Regions from separate parts of the Paraburkholderia sp. Cy-641 genome, predicted to be linked through region 2. Evidence: predicted binding sites of a transcription regulator. Region 2 holds the regulator's gene; the other holds the start of a gene.
What was found. Region 2 encodes HrcA, which represses chaperone genes, less so after heat shock. Its sites were predicted from a motif close to TTAGCACTCNNNNNNNNNGAGTGCTAA; they were not measured.
Positions count from the first base shown of each region.

Region 1: the regulator HrcA is predicted to act here: its motif matches at 2,479-2,505, upstream of groES (co-chaperone GroES).

Region 1 covers NZ_VWWM01000005.1:119,308-126,992, forward strand. Annotated here, with positions in the region: gene cysC (adenylyl-sulfate kinase) at 1-245, shown strand, start outside; gene groL (chaperonin GroEL) at 422-2,062, opposite strand; gene groES (co-chaperone GroES) at 2,116-2,406, opposite strand; partial or broken gene F3J20_RS04420 (YadA C-terminal domain-containing protein) at 2,792-3,034, opposite strand; gene F3J20_RS04425 (response regulator transcription factor) at 3,063-3,752, opposite strand; gene F3J20_RS04430 (response regulator) at 4,331-7,264, opposite strand; gene F3J20_RS04435 (hypothetical protein) at 7,560-7,685, opposite strand, start outside.
Region 2 covers NZ_VWWM01000033.1:46,080-53,764, reverse strand. Annotated here, with positions in the region: gene recN (DNA repair protein RecN) at 1-748, opposite strand, end outside; gene F3J20_RS19445 (NAD kinase) at 822-1,724, opposite strand; gene hrcA (heat-inducible transcriptional repressor HrcA) at 2,004-3,023, shown strand; gene hemH (ferrochelatase) at 3,251-4,321, shown strand; gene F3J20_RS19430 (RNA-binding S4 domain-containing protein) at 4,330-4,737, shown strand; gene F3J20_RS19425 (hypothetical protein) at 4,709-4,870, opposite strand; gene grpE (nucleotide exchange factor GrpE) at 5,240-5,815, shown strand; gene dnaK (molecular chaperone DnaK) at 6,009-7,685, shown strand, end outside.

The DNA of each region.
Region 1 (7,685 bases), on a different contig from region 2:
TGTGCGCACCGCTTGCCACCTGCGCGAGCCGCGACCCGAAAGGCCTCTATGCGAAAGCGCGATCCGGCGAAATCACTTCGTTCACCGGCGTATCGGCGCCCTATGAACCGCCCGCCAAGCCCGAGCTTCACGTCGACACGGGAACGTTGTCGCCGGCCGAAAGCGTCGCGCAGATCTTCAGTCACCTGCGCGAGAAATGTCTCGAAACGGCTAGCCGCCGTGCGGCTCACGAAACAGGAGCTTGATTCCGGTACATCGCGATCCATCGCGCCAAAATCCTCTTCCCCAAAAGACAAAACCCGCAAAAATGCGGGTTTTGTCTTTTGGGAAGCACGTCTCACGACATGCTTCCCCCATGAACACCAACCGGGTCTCATAACGTGGTCCGGGCATGATGCCGAACCACGAGACCCGAGCGGTATTACATGTCCATGCCCATGCCGCCCATGCCGCCGGGCATGCCGCCAGGCATCGGTGCGTCTTCCTTCGGCAGTTCGCAGACAGCTGCATCGGTCGTCAGCAGGAGACCCGCAACCGAAGCTGCGTTTTGCAGCGCCGTGCGCGTCACCTTCGTCGGGTCCACGACACCTGCGTCAACCAGGTCAACGTACTCGCCGGTTGCTGCGTTGTAGCCGTAGTTGCCCTTGCCGGCAGCAACCGCTGCCACGACGACGCTCGCTTCTTCGCCACCGTTGGTGACGATCTGGCGCAGCGGCTCTTCCATGGCGCGCAGGACGATCTTGATACCTGCGTCCTGATCGGCGTTAGCGCCCTTCAGGCCGGTGATTGCCGTACGTGCACGGATCAGCGCGACGCCGCCGCCAGCAACGATGCCTTCTTCCACAGCTGCGCGCGTTGCGTGCAGTGCGTCTTCGACACGTGCCTTCTTTTCCTTCATTTCGACTTCGGTCGCAGCGCCGACCTTGATCACAGCAACACCGCCTGCCAGCTTGGCAACGCGCTCTTGCAGCTTTTCACGGTCGTAGTCCGAGGTCGCTTCTTCGATCTGCTTGCGCACTTGCTTGACGCGAGCTTCGATGTTCGCTGCTTCGCCAGCGCCGTCGATGATCGTGGTGTTTTCCTTGCCCACTTCGATGCGCTTCGCCTGGCCCAGTTCAGCCAGCGTTGCCTTCTCGAGCGTGAGGCCGGTTTCTTCAGCGATGACCTGGCCGCCGGTCAGGATCGCGATGTCTTCCAGCATGGCCTTACGACGGTCGCCGAAGCCCGGAGCCTTGACGGCGACGGTCTTCAGGATGCCGCGGATGTTGTTGACGACCAGCGTTGCGAGCGCTTCGCCTTCGACGTCTTCAGCGATGATGAGCAGCGGACGGCCAGCCTTCGCGACCTGCTCGAGCACCGGCAGCAGATCACGGATGTTCGACACCTTCTTGTCGTGCAGCAGCACGAACGGGTTGTCGAGCACGGCAACCTGCTTGTCCGGGTTGTTGATGAAGTACGGCGACAGGTAGCCGCGGTCGAATTGCATACCTTCGACGACGTCCAGCTCGTCTTGCAGCGACTTGCCGTCTTCGACGGTGATGACGCCTTCCTTGCCGACCTTGTCCATCGCTTCAGCGATGCGCTCGCCGATCGACGTGTCGCTGTTTGCCGAGATCGCGCCGACCTGGGCGATTTCCTTGTTGGTCGTGCACGGCTTGCTGATCTTGCGCAGTTCTTCGATTGCGGCTGCAACAGCCTTGTCGATGCCGCGCTTCAGGTCCATCGGGTTCATGCCCGATGCAACGTACTTCATGCCTTCGCGGACGATCGATTGCGCGAGAACCGTAGCGGTCGTCGTGCCGTCGCCGGCGTTGTCGCTGGTCTTGGAAGCGACTTCCTTGACCATTTGCGCGCCCATGTTCTGGAGCTTGTCTTTCAGTTCGATCTCTTTAGCGACCGACACACCGTCCTTGGTGACCGTCGGGCCGCCGAAGCTGCGCTCGAGGACCACGTTGCGGCCCTTCGGACCCAGCGTGACCTTCACGGCGTTGGCGAGAATGTTCACGCCTTCGACCATCTTGGCACGGGCGGAATCACCGAATACGACCTCTTTAGCTGCCATCTTCTAACTCCTTGAATTCTTTGGATATAACCGGGGAAGTAGCGACCTTGCGCTTACTTCTGCACCACGGCCATGATGTCTTCTTCGCGCATCACGAGCAGTTCGTTGCCGTCGACCTTGACGGTCTGGCCTGCGTACTTGCCGAACAGGACGCGGTCGCCCACTTTCACGTCGAGCGCAATGGCTGCACCCTTGTCGTCGCGCTTGCCCGGGCCGACTGCGAGGATTTCGCCTTGATCCGGCTTTTCCGCTGCGGCTTCGGGGATCACGATGCCCGAAGCGGTCTTGGTTTCCTGATCCAGACGCTTGACGATCACGCGATCATGCAAAGGACGAAGGTTCATACATACTCCTCTCTTGATTGAGACTGAAGAACGCTGAGAAAACCCGGCTGGCCGAGCCAACCGGCGATGTTGTTAGCACTCTCGTGCAGTGAGTGCTAATTATATGGATGGGTGGTGACAAATTCAAGAAGTGGGGGGAATGGGCGTCGTCGGCCGCCGCTCGGCGCGGAACCCCCGGCTACCGGGGACGGATCGCAGCGGGAGCAGCTTCACGCAGCGCGACTGCCAACACTGACCAGGGAAACTCCTGGTCCAGGTATATTTCCGCCACCCCCGCGCTCACAACGACGAAGCCCCCTCGGGACCTTTCGATCCGTCGGGGGCTTCGTCGATACGACTCAGACCGGCGTAACGGACGCAACCGGAGTTGCATCCGCCACATCGCTTACCACTGCATCGAGGCGCCGATGCCGGCGGTGGTGCCGCCCGGGCTCAGACCGACGCCCGCCTTCACCTTGATGTTCTCGGTGATGCGTGCGGTACCGCCCAGCGCCACAGCCTGGTAACCCTTGTAGGTTCCCGCGCCGATGCCGAACGACAGTGTCTTGCCCGGATCGACTTCCGGAATCATCGTCAGTGCCGTCGCCGCGGCGATGCCCGAATAAGCCCCACGCGCAACGCCGTTGATCGCGTTGTTCGTGTCGTTGATGCGCTGATCACCGAATTTGCATACAGCTGCCTTCTGATTTCGTCGGCGGCACGAGGCCGTTCTCGAGTCCATAGCGCACAAGATCAGCGTCCCGTTTGATTCCAAGCTTTGTCATTGCCGATACTTTTTGCGAACTGATGGTCTTTTTACTGCGGCTCAAACGATCGGCGATTTCGTTGACGGTCAGCCCGGAAACATAAAAGCGCACCACTTCCAGCTCGCGGCTGCTCAACGGCGCATTCGCCCACACGCCTCGCGTGGGTCGTTCCGACGGCATGATGATTTCCGATATGCGCGGCGAGAGGTAACGGCCATTCACATAGGCAGCGCGCACGGCCAGATGCAGATGTTCCATTTTGTCCACCTTGCTCAACAGACAGCGATTGCCGATGTCGATGAGCGAACGGAGCAGAATCGCGCTTTCCATCATGGTCAGTATCACCGTCTGCACTTTCGGATACCGTCGGCGAATGAGGGAAAACAGCGTAATGCCATCGCCATATTCACCGCCCGGCATCACGTAATCGGATACCAGCACGTCGCAGGCGGTGCGGCTCAAAAGCGGAATCAGCTCGCTCGAACTGCGAGCGGTCCCGACCACCGAAACGGTCGCGCTCTTCGTCAGTTCATGCCGAATACCTTCGAGAATCACGGGGTGATCGTCTGCAATTACGACGCGAATCGCGTTTGGATTCATGATTGTTTTCCTAACATGGTGATGCAACAAGGAGCGGGCTGACAACACCGAATACGCCTGAAAAGTGCAGGTATATCGGTTTGCAATTGCGTGACCGGATTCTTCTCCCTCTTCCGTGGAGGAATGACGCATCCGGGTCAGGGGATACGACCGGGCATCGATGGGAGATACGCGAGAACTTCAGTACCAGGCGTCGTAGTCCGCCCTCCCAGACGGCCCTGAACGCATGGATAGATTCGATAAAAACGGGTCGAAATGCTTACCCGCCGCTTTTTGTCACCGCATACTGACTGTGGGGATATCTGGTTGACCGCGGCGGCATCGGAGGATCTACATTTCGGAATGGATGTCTATCCAAAGATTTCGGTATAAGCACTTTATTGAATGCAGCCAGACCCGATAATAGGCTCAGTCCTAGAAACCATTAAATTGTGACAAATAGGACTTGTCTCATTTTTGTGAGATCACGCTTCATATCTGGAACCATCGGCCGCACACAAACCGCTCAACATGGCCACCGCCCAGGCCCACCCGGCAGCCATGCCACTTCCGCAATCTGCCGCATCAGGACATCGTGGCTACGCACTCACCGCCCCTTGGCGGCGCACCAGCGTCTCATAGGCAAGCGTCTCGAAACGGCCCAGCATCTCTTCGACCCCGGCGAGGTCGTCGTCGCGTGCGAGTTGCTCCATCTGCGCGCACGCATTCGCCAACGCCGCCTCGTGGATCAACGCAAACGAACCGCGCATGGCATGAAGCGTATCGAGCGCCGCTTGCGTGTCATGCGTGCTCATAGCCTTCTGCAGCTTTGCCAGCGACTCCCCCAGCGACTGCTTCAATGCCGCATGCACGCCCGGCGGCAGTGGTCCCTGCGAAATGTCGCGCTTCGCCGTCCTGTCGCCGGGCGGAAGCGTCCCGGACGCCTCCGCTCCGATCGAGCGACGCAGAACCTGTTCCATCGCGTCGAGCAAAATCGGCTTGAGCAGCGTGGCATCGATTCCCGCGTCCTCGCATCGTCTCTGCTCTTCGGCGCCGACATGCGCCGTCGCCGCGATGATCGGCGTCGTCGCGCCCTGCCCGCGCAGACATCGCGCCAGCGTGTAGCCATCCATGCCAGGCATGTTCAGATCCGTCATTACCACGTCGTAGTGCTGCTCGTTAAAGCACCGCAGTGCGGTTGCGCCGCTGTCGGCCATGTCGGCCCGGTATCCGAGCAGATCGAGTTGCGCAACGATCAGTTCACGGTTGGCGGGTTGATCGTCGACGACGAGGATGCGCAGAGCCGCCGTACCGGCAGGCGCTGCGTCCCGTTCGACACGCTTCTCCCCGCTGTCGGCGGCCGACGCGGAGGCGCTCGTATCGACCCGCAGCGGCAGCGACACCACGAACGTACTGCCGAGTTCGAGCGAGCTCTTGACGATGATCGAGCCATTCATCAGCCGCGTGAGGCGCGAACACAGCGCCAGCCCGAGTCCGGTGCCGCCATAGCGGCGCGCGATCGACGAATCCGCCTGCACGAATGCCTGAAACAGCGTCTCCTGCTGGGCGGGCGTCATGCCGATGCCGGAATCGATCACGCCGATCATGACCGGCGAGCCGTCGACGGTCTCGTCCTTGTGATACACCTCGAGCAGCACGTTGCCGGTCTCGGTGAACTTGATCGCATTACTGACGAAGTTCGCCACAATCTGCCGAATCCTGGTCGGGTCGCCGAGATAGTACGGCGCGATCGAATCGTCGATCATGCATTCGAATTCGAGCCCCTTCGCATGCGCCATCGGCGCGAAGATCGCACCGACCTGGCGAATCGTTTCTGCAAGATCGAAACGGATCGCCTCGATCGTCATCTGTCCGGACTCGACCTTCGAAAAGTCGAGAATGTCGTTGATGATGTCGAGCAGCGCCGTCGACGACGATGTCACGACATGGAGCCGCTCGCTTTGCGCGGGCGACAACGACGAACGGCCGAGTAGTTCGAGATTGCCGAGAATCGCATTGAGCGGCGTGCGTATCTCGTGGCTCATCATCGCGAGAAACGCGGACTTCGCATGGTTGGCCGCATCGGCCGCCGCCCGCGCCTCTTCGAGTTTGCGCTCGGTGTTCTTGAGCTTCGTCACATTCGAGAAGCTGCACAGCAATACGTCTACGCTCCGATACTGCGTGCGGACGAGACTCACGAGCAGATCTTCAACGCCGCCATTCGCGAGTCTGAACGGCAGTTGCAAGCCCGACTGCCACGCAGGGGCATCGGGCGAACGGTCGTAAAGCTCGAGTAGCTGAAAACGCAATGGCCGCTCATCGGGATGAGCGTTTGCTCCATAGCTGCGCATCGCGTCGCTCTCGAGCAGAATGTCTCCGCTTTCGAATAGCAACAGCGCGAATCCCTCGGGAGCCGCCGCAACCATCATGCGATTCAGGCGCTCGCTTTCGAAAATCCGCCGCGAGTACTCGAAACCCGGCTTGAATATCTTGCGGTCGAGCAACAGCAGGATCGTCCAGAGAAATCCGATCACCAGCAGGACGGCCAACGTCAGAAGCGTGATGCGCGGCCAGAACTCGGCGAGAACCGTACGCCACGTAAATGCATAGACCAGTGTCCAGCCGACATGCGAAACCGGCGCACTCGCGATAAAGAGACCGCCAAGACGACGCCGCTCGATTCCCTGCCGGCCCGGCGCCCAAGGCTTCGTCCGCAGTACGCGAGCCTTCAGCGCACTATCGCGGCCTGCCGGCCCGGCATCGAGCACCACCTTGCCGGATGCGTCGACGATCAGCGAGATTTCGTCGTCGAGCGGCTCCTGCGCCGGATGATCGAACAGCAGTCTGACTGGAATGGTGCGGACAAAGATAAGGAACGGCGTACCGTCGGCAAACGCGGGCAGAACCATGCGAATGACCTGCTCTCCGGTAAACCGGTCGGTAATCGGCGGCAGCAGGATCAACTCCCGCTCGGTTTCCAGACGCCTCAGCGTTTTTTTCTTGCTCAGGTCGCCGATATCCGGCCTGATCTGATCGAGCAGCGCCCGCACGCTTGGGGCATCGCCTGCATCGAGCGGGTTGCCCGATGCGGGTGCCGGATAAATCGACATGAAACTGTAGTCGGGCGTGTAGAAATATCCCGTCACCGCATCAGGACCTTTCAACACAGCATAAGGGCCGACGCGATAATCGAATTCACGGGTCATCGCCAGATACGGCGCGAATGTCTGGGCTGGCCGCTCGTTCGTGACGTCGCCCAACGCCAGCACGGGTGGAAAATCGGCGTGTTGCTGCAGAAGAATGCGCCCGTGCTGCGCCGCAAACTGCTCAACGACACTGGATGGCGGCGGCTCGCGGCGCTCCCATGCCGACTCTTCGTGCAGAACGGTGTACCGCAGAATGCTCTCGAACTGGAGCAGTTCCAATTCGAGCTGCGTCTTCCTGACAGCGAAACCGATATAGCGATTGTCGATGTAGTCACGCACCATCAGGTAGATCACGGTGCCGCCCAGCACCAATAGAACGACCGTCATCGCAACGCCGGCTCCGTACAGCAACGCTCGCTGATAGCGTTTCAGGACGGCTGGCACGCGATGCGATGTTTGGCCTTCCTCACCGTCGTCGAAATCTTTGTTCCGTGCTTGCATCGCGCCCCAGTCTGCGGATTCGAAGTGACGTCGGAATCATATGACCATTTACGGCGTCCTGCACCTGAGCGGCGATAGATATCGCTTGCCATGCCGTCGAAACGAACGAGCCGCACAAGAGCACAACGACAACGCGTGACACTACGTTAGTGCCGCGCCTTCGATAGACCCACCGCTCTTCTCACTTCTGCGCCGGCGTCCGCAGCGAATTTCCGGCGAGCCATTTGAGCCGTTCACAATTCACTTTGATTCGTGCGTCGAACTCCTGAGGATCGCGCTCGCGCAGTCCGTTCATGCTGCCGATGTT
Region 2 (7,685 bases):
GCGCGATCATCGCCTCGTCCGATTCGGACAGCGCGCCGAGCGCGCCCTGCACGCCGTCGATCAGATTCGCGGAATGCGACAGCCGCTTATGCTCGGTGTTGATCTCTTCCCATTCGCCGGGCTGCGGCGCGAGCTTGTCGAGCTCGGCGAGCTGCCAGGCGAGCCGTTCGCGCTCCAGTTGCAGTTCGCGGTCGCGCGTCTGCGCATGCTCGACCGCCTGGACCTTCTCGCGCCATGTGCGCCATGCGCGTGTGACCGTGGCCGAGATGTCCGAAAGACCCGCGTGCGTGTCGAACAGCTCGCGTTGCGCGTCCGGACGCATCAGCAACTGGTGCGCGTGCTGGCCGTGAATGTCGACGAGCATTTCGCCGACTTCGCGCAGTTGCGCAAGCGTCGCCGCCGTGCCGTTGATGAACGCTCGCGAACGGCCGTTTGCGTCGACCACGCGCCGCAGCATTACCGTGCTGCCATGCTGGCCGTCGTCGGCCTCGGCCGCGCCGAGCGCCTGCGCGTCGAGCCATGCGTCGACCTGCGCGTGCGTCTCGAATTCGGCGGTGATGTCGGCGCGGCTCTCGCCCGTGCGCACGACGTTCGCATCGGCGCGCGCGCCGAGCGCGAGCGCGAGCGCATCGATCAGGATCGACTTGCCGGCGCCGGTTTCGCCCGAGAAAACGGTAAAGCCGCCGTCGAATTCGAGGTCGAGCGCGGCGACGATCACGAAGTCGCGTATCGAGAGATGGCGAAGCATGGAAGTCGTCTGGTGAGCTTGGGGTTCAGGTGTCAACCACGGCGGCGGGCGCGCTCGAATAGGGCAGCGCCGCTCAGGATTTGGAGTCTTCTTCGTGCGACGGGTACTCGTGCCAGTGCAGCTTCTTGCGCAGCGTCGCGTAATAGCTGTAGCCGACCGGATGCAGCATCGGCACCGTATGGCGCGAGCGGCGCACCTCGATCGTGTCGCCGAGCGCGAGCGAGGTGAACGACTGCATGTCGAAATTGACGTTCACTTCGCGGCCGGAAACGATCTGGATGCTCACCTTCGAGTCGTCCGGCAGCACGATCGGCCGGTTCGACAGCGCATGCGGCGCGATCGGCACGAGCACGAAACCCTGCAGTTGCGGATGCAGGATCGGCCCCTGCGAGGACAGCGCGTAGGCGGTCGAGCCGGTCGGCGTCGCGACGATCAGGCCGTCCGAGCGCTGGTTGTACATGAAGCGCCCGTCCACCGACACGCGCAGCTCCGCCATGCCCGAGACGCCGCTGCGGTTCACCACCACGTCGTTGAAGGCGAGCGCATGGTAGATCGGGTTGCCCTCGCGCATGATGCGCGCCTCGAGCAGCACGCGCTCCTCGCGCTCGAAATTGCCCGAGAGCATTTGCGGGATGGTTTCCCGCATGTCGGAGATCGGAATGTCGGTGATGAAGCCAAGCCGCCCGTGATTGATGCCGATCAGCGGCGTGCGGTACGGGGCGAGCTGGCGGCCGATGCCGAGCATCGTGCCGTCGCCGCCGAGCACCACGGCGACGTCGGCGCGCGCGCCGATCTCGGCGGGCCGCAGCGCCGGGTAGTCGGTCACGCCGATTTCGGCGGCGGTGCTGGCTTCGAACACGACTTCGAGGCCGAGCTTCGCGATGCACGAAGCGAGCGCGACGAGCGGCTCGCCGATGCCTGGCGTGTTGCTGCGCCCGACGAGCGCGACGGTCTTGAACTGGCTGGTCACTTGCATGCCGGCATTACACCATAGGTGGGGCCTGAAAAGAACCGCAGACAGACCCGGTGGCGAGCCGGTGCTCGCGGGCCGTCGGCGTATCTCGCGATTATCGTTAGAATAGTGAAGCCCTGATGACATGTGCGCCGGCTAAAGTGCGGTGTGGCGCGCGGCCAGGAGCCCGGCCGTGCGTGAAAGCGCCGCCGCGCGGCGCGCCGGCCGGCGGTGGAGCGTTCGCGCGGAGCGGGCGCCGTGCGTGCTCGCGGTAGCCGGGCCCTTGAGCTAAAATTTTTCGTCATGCTAGATCCTCGCGCACAAACCCTCCTCAAAACGCTGATTGAGCGCTACATCGCCGAAGGTCAGCCGGTCGGCTCGCGCACGCTGTCACGTTATTCGGGCCTCGAACTGAGCCCGGCCACGATCCGCAACGTGATGTCGGACCTCGAGGAACTGGGGCTCGTGATCAGTCCGCACACGTCGGCGGGGCGCATTCCGACGCCGCGCGGCTACCGGCTTTTCGTCGATACGATGCTGACGGTCGAATCCGCCGCGGACGAAGAGGCCGTGATGCGCACGGTCAAGACCACGCTGCAGGTGGGCGAGCCGCAGAAGATCGTCGCCGCGGCGGCGAGCGTGCTGTCGAGCCTCTCGCAGTTCGCCGGCGTCGTGCTCACGCCGCGCCGCAGCCACGTATTCAAGCAGATCGAGTTCATGCGCCTGTCCGACAAGCGCATCCTGCTCATCATCGTGACGCCCGAAGGCGACGTGCAGAACCGCATGCTCGCGACCCAGCGCGACTTCTCGCCGTCGCAACTGGTCGAGGCCTCCAACTACATCAACGCGCATTTCGCCGGCCTTTCGTTCGACGAAGTGCGCCGCCGCCTGCGCGAGGAAATCGACGAACTGCGCGGCGACATGACCTCGCTGATGCACGCGGCCGTCACCGCCAGCACCGACGAATCCGACACCGGCGAGACCGTGCTGATCTCGGGCGAGCGCAATCTGCTCGAAGTCGCCGATCTTTCGTCGGACATGGCGCGCCTGCGCAAGCTGTTCGACGTGTTCGACCAGAAAACCAGCCTCCTTCAGTTGCTCGACGTGTCGAGTCACGCGGCGGGCGTGCAGATTTTCATCGGCGGCGAATCGAATCTCGTGCCGATCGAGGAAATGAGCGTGGTCACCGCGCCGTACGAGGTGAACGGCAAGATCGTCGGCACGCTTGGCGTGATCGGCCCGACCCGCATGGCCTACAACCGCGTGATTCCGATCGTCGACATCACCGCGCGCCTGCTCTCGCTGACGCTGAGCCAGCAGTAGTCAGCAGTAATCAGCAGTAATCAGCCCGGCAATCATCCGGCAGCCGTTCCTCCGGTTTGCCGCGCTGCCGTCAGCGCAGCCCGTGCCGGCCATGATGCGTCATGGCGCGCGGCCTGCCAATCGGCCGAACGGCCAGGGACGCCTGGCGACGCCTCGCCCGACCCGCGCCGCTATAATGAATCCCCATTGAATCGATTTGCCGCGTCATGCGGCGACTTCCGCTGCCTATGCGCTTCGACCTCGAGCGGCCCTCCCAGAACGCTTCGTCGCATCGCGTCGCCGTGTTGCTCATCAACCTCGGCACGCCCGACGCGCCGACGCCGCGCGCGGTGCGCCGTTATCTCGCGCAGTTTCTGTCCGATCCGCGCGTGGTCGAAATTCCGGCGTTGCTCTGGCAGTTCATTCTGCGTCTGCTGATTTTGCCGTTTCGCGGCCGCAGTTCCGCGAAGAAGTACGCGGCGGTCTGGATGCCCGAGGGCTCCCCGCTGCGCGTGCATACGGAAAAGCAGGTGGAAGGCTTGCGCCATCTGCTGCAGGTGAACGACTACACGGTGCTCGTCGACTACGCGATGCGCTACGGCACGCCTGGCATTCCGGCGATGCTGAACCAGTTGAAGCTCGCGGGCGCCGAGCGCGTGCTGCTGATGCCGATGTACCCGCAATACTCGGCGTCGACCACGGCCACCGCTTTCGACGATGCCTTCTCCGCGCTCAAGCGCATGCGCAACCAGCCGGAAATCCGCACGGTGCGTCAGTACGCCGATCATCCGGCGTATATCGCGGCGCTCGCCGCGCAGGTGCATCAGTACTGGCATCAGCATGGCCGTCCCGACTTCGCGGCCGGCGACAAGCTCGTGTTCAGTTTTCATGGCGTGCCCAAGCGCACGCTCGATCTCGGCGACCCCTACCACGAGCAATGCCAGCAAACCGGCGCGCTGCTGATGCAGGCGCTCGGACTCACGCCGGTCGAATGCCGCATCACGTTCCAGTCGCGCTTCGGCAAGGCCGAGTGGCTGCAGCCCTACACGGCGCCCACGCTGAAGGAACTCGGCGCGGCGGGCGTGCGGCGCGCCGACGTGTTCTGTCCGGGCTTTACCGCCGACTGCCTCGAAACGATCGAGGAAATCGGCATGGAAGTGCGCGACGAGTTTCTGCATGCGGGCGGCAAGGAGTTTCACCGGATCGCGTGTCTGAACGTATCGCCGCCGTGGATCGCCGCGCTCGGCGAGATCGTCGCGCAGAATCTGCAGGGCTGGCCGGTGCAGGCGGTGCCGGTGCCGCACACCACGGGAGCGTGAAGACGCCGATGAATTACCGCATTTCAACCGAACCGGGCGCGAAGCTGCGCATCGACAAATGGCTGTGGGCGGCGCGTTTTTTCAAGACGCGTTCGCTGGCCGCGGACGCCGTCGAGAAGGGGCGGGTACGCATCGGCGGAGCGGCGGTGAAGCCGGCGAAGGACGTGCGCGTCGGCGACTTCGTCGAGATCGAGATCGAACGGGTCGTGTGGCAGGTGGAAGTGCTGGGCGTGTGCGACGTGCGCGGCCCGGCGAGCGTCGCGCAGACGCTTTATGTAGAGACCGAAGAAAGCAGGCTGAAGCGGCAGGTCGAGCAGGAGCGGCGCAGGATCTATCGCGAGCCGGCCGCCGCGTTGCACGGGCGGCCGACCAAGCGCGACCGGCGCTCTATCGACAGATTTTCAGGTGAGGATTGAAGAACTGTTCCATCGTGGCGTGCACGCCGCCGTATTCGGTGGTGTGGTCGTTGACCGCACCGGACATACAGATGGTCGTGGTACCCGCGATCAGTACCAGTGCGACCACCCCGATTGCAAAGGTCAGTTTCACGGTACTCCCCTTGGGAAGATTGAAACGGGCTGAATAGGTACAACTGTCAGACGTCGGTAAGGTCTACGTTAGATTAGGGTTAACGTGGCGTTTCCGATGTATGAGTGGAGAATAGGCCAGTTGCCGGCCGCACTCAATCCCTATCTGATTGCGCCACGTTAACGGTTGTTACGGCGCATTTCGCCTGCACACCGGTGGTGCGAAAAGAGCCCCGAGAGCCGCTTGAAACGGCTCTTTGCGGCCCCATCTGCAGTTTTGTATGCGGTTGCGCGCGAACGCGCGTGTCGCGATTTTGCAACGCACAAATCCCGACGCGTGTCATGTGTTTGCGTCACCGTTGGTTTTTACTTTTTAACGACTTTCAGCGACATGGAAAACACGCAAGAGAACCCGACGAGCCAGACTCCCACGCCCGCCGACGAAGCCGCGCGCCAGGCCGCCGAGGCCGCAGCCGCCCCGCAGGAAGCCGCCGCGGGCGCCGAAGCGCCGGCAGCCGGCGAGCAGGCGCTGGCCGACGCTCAGGCGAAGATCGCCGAGTTGCAGGAAAGCTTCCTGCGCGCGAAGGCCGAAACCGAGAACGTGCGCCGTCGCGCTCAGGAAGACATCACCAAGGCGCACAAGTTTGCGATCGAGAGCTTCGCCGAGCATCTGCTGCCGGTGATCGACAGCCTCGAAGCGGCCGTCGCCCATTCGTCGGACGACCTGCAGAAGGTTCGCGAAGGCGTCGAACTCACGCTGCGTCAATTGAGCGGCGCGCTCGAGAAGGGCCGCGTCGTCGCCATCAATCCGGTCGGGGAGAAGTTCGACCCGCATCGCCACCAGGCTATCTCGATGGTGCCGGCCGACCAGGAGCCGAACACCGTCGTCGCGGTGTTGCAGAAGGGCTTCGTGATCGCCGATCGCGTGCTGCGTCCCGCGCTCGTGACCGTCGCGGCACCGAAGTAAGCGCCGCGCGGCTTCGCTCGGGCGGCAGTCCCGTGATTGAAAAAATTTAAAGACCGCATCGTAAAAGAGGTCTTGAAAACGATGTGGCCGCACTTATTTTGAGTGCAGGTATGAATTGAGAGCGGGGCGCCTTCGGGCCGGATGGGCCAACCGGGCGCTTCCCGCAGCGATCAAAGTCAGGAGATTAGTAAAAATGGGCAAAATCATCGGCATCGACCTCGGCACGACCAATTCGTGCGTGGCGATCATGGAAGGCAACTCGGTCAAGGTGATCGAGAACTCGGAAGGCGCGCGCACCACGCCGTCGATCATCGCTTACATGGAAGATAGCGAGATCCTCGTTGGCGCGCCGGCCAAGCGTCAGTCGGTCACGAACCCGAAGAACACGCTGTACGCGGTCAAGCGCCTGATCGGCCGCCGCTTCGAAGAGAAGGAAGTGCAGAAGGACATCGGCCTGATGCCGTACAGGATCATGAAGGCCGACAACGGCGACGCATGGGTCGAAGTGCGCGATCAGAAGCTCGCTCCGCCGCAAATCTCCGCCGAAGTGCTGCGCAAGATGAAGAAAACCGCTGAGGACTACCTCGGCGAGCCGGTTACGGAAGCCGTGATCACGGTGCCGGCGTACTTCAACGACAGCCAGCGTCAAGCGACCAAGGACGCGGGCCGCATCGCCGGTCTGGAAGTCAAGCGCATCATCAACGAACCGACCGCTGCGGCTCTCGCGTTCGGTCTGGACAAGGCCGAAAAGGGCGACCGCAAGATCGCGGTGTACGACCTGGGCGGCGGCACGTTCGACGTGTCGATCATCGAAATCGCCGACGTCGACGGTGAGAAGCAGTTCGAAGTGCTCTCCACGAACGGCGATACGTTCCTCGGCGGCGAAGACTTCGACCAGCGCATCATCGACTACATCATCGGCGAGTTCAAGAAAGAGCAGGGCGTCGATCTGTCGAAAGACGTGCTCGCGCTGCAGCGCCTGAAGGAATCGGCTGAAAAGGCGAAGATCGAACTGTCGTCGAGCCAGCAGACCGAAATCAACCTGCCGTACATCACGGCCGACGCGTCGGGTCCGAAGCACCTGAACCTGAAGATCACGCGCGCCAAGCTGGAAGCGCTGGTCGAAGAGCTGATCGAACGCACGATCGAGCCGTGCCGTGTCGCGATCAAGGACGCGGGCGTGAAGGTCGGCGAAATCGACGACGTGATCCTGGTTGGCGGCATGACCCGCATGCCGAAGGTGCAGGATAAGGTGAAGGAGTTTTTCGGCAAGGAACCGCGCCGCGACGTGAACCCGGACGAAGCCGTGGCCGTCGGTGCCGCGATCCAGGGCCAGGTGCTGTCGGGCGACCGCAAGGACGTGCTGCTGCTCGACGTGACTCCGTTGTCGCTCGGCATCGAAACGCTCGGCGGCGTGATGACGAAGATGATCAACAAGAACACCACGATCCCGACCAAGCACGCGCAGGTCTACTCGACGGCTGACGACAATCAGAGCGCCGTGACGATCAAGGTGTTCCAGGGCGAACGCGAAATGGCAGCGGGCAACAAGCTGCTCGGCGAGTTCAACCTCGAAGGCATTCCGCCGGCCCCGCGCGGCGTGCCGCAGATCGAAGTGAGCTTCGACATCGACGCGAACGGCATTCTGCACGTCGGCGCGAAGGACAAGGCGACCGGCAAGGAAAACCGCATCACGATCAAGGCGAACTCGGGCCTGTCCGAAGCCGAAATCGAGAAGATGGTGAAGGACGCCGAAGCGAACGCGGAAGAAGATCACAAGCTGCGTGAGCTGGCCGACGCCCGCAACCAGGGTGACGCGCTTGTTCACAGCACGAAGAAGGCGCTCACCGAATACGGCGACAAGCTGGAA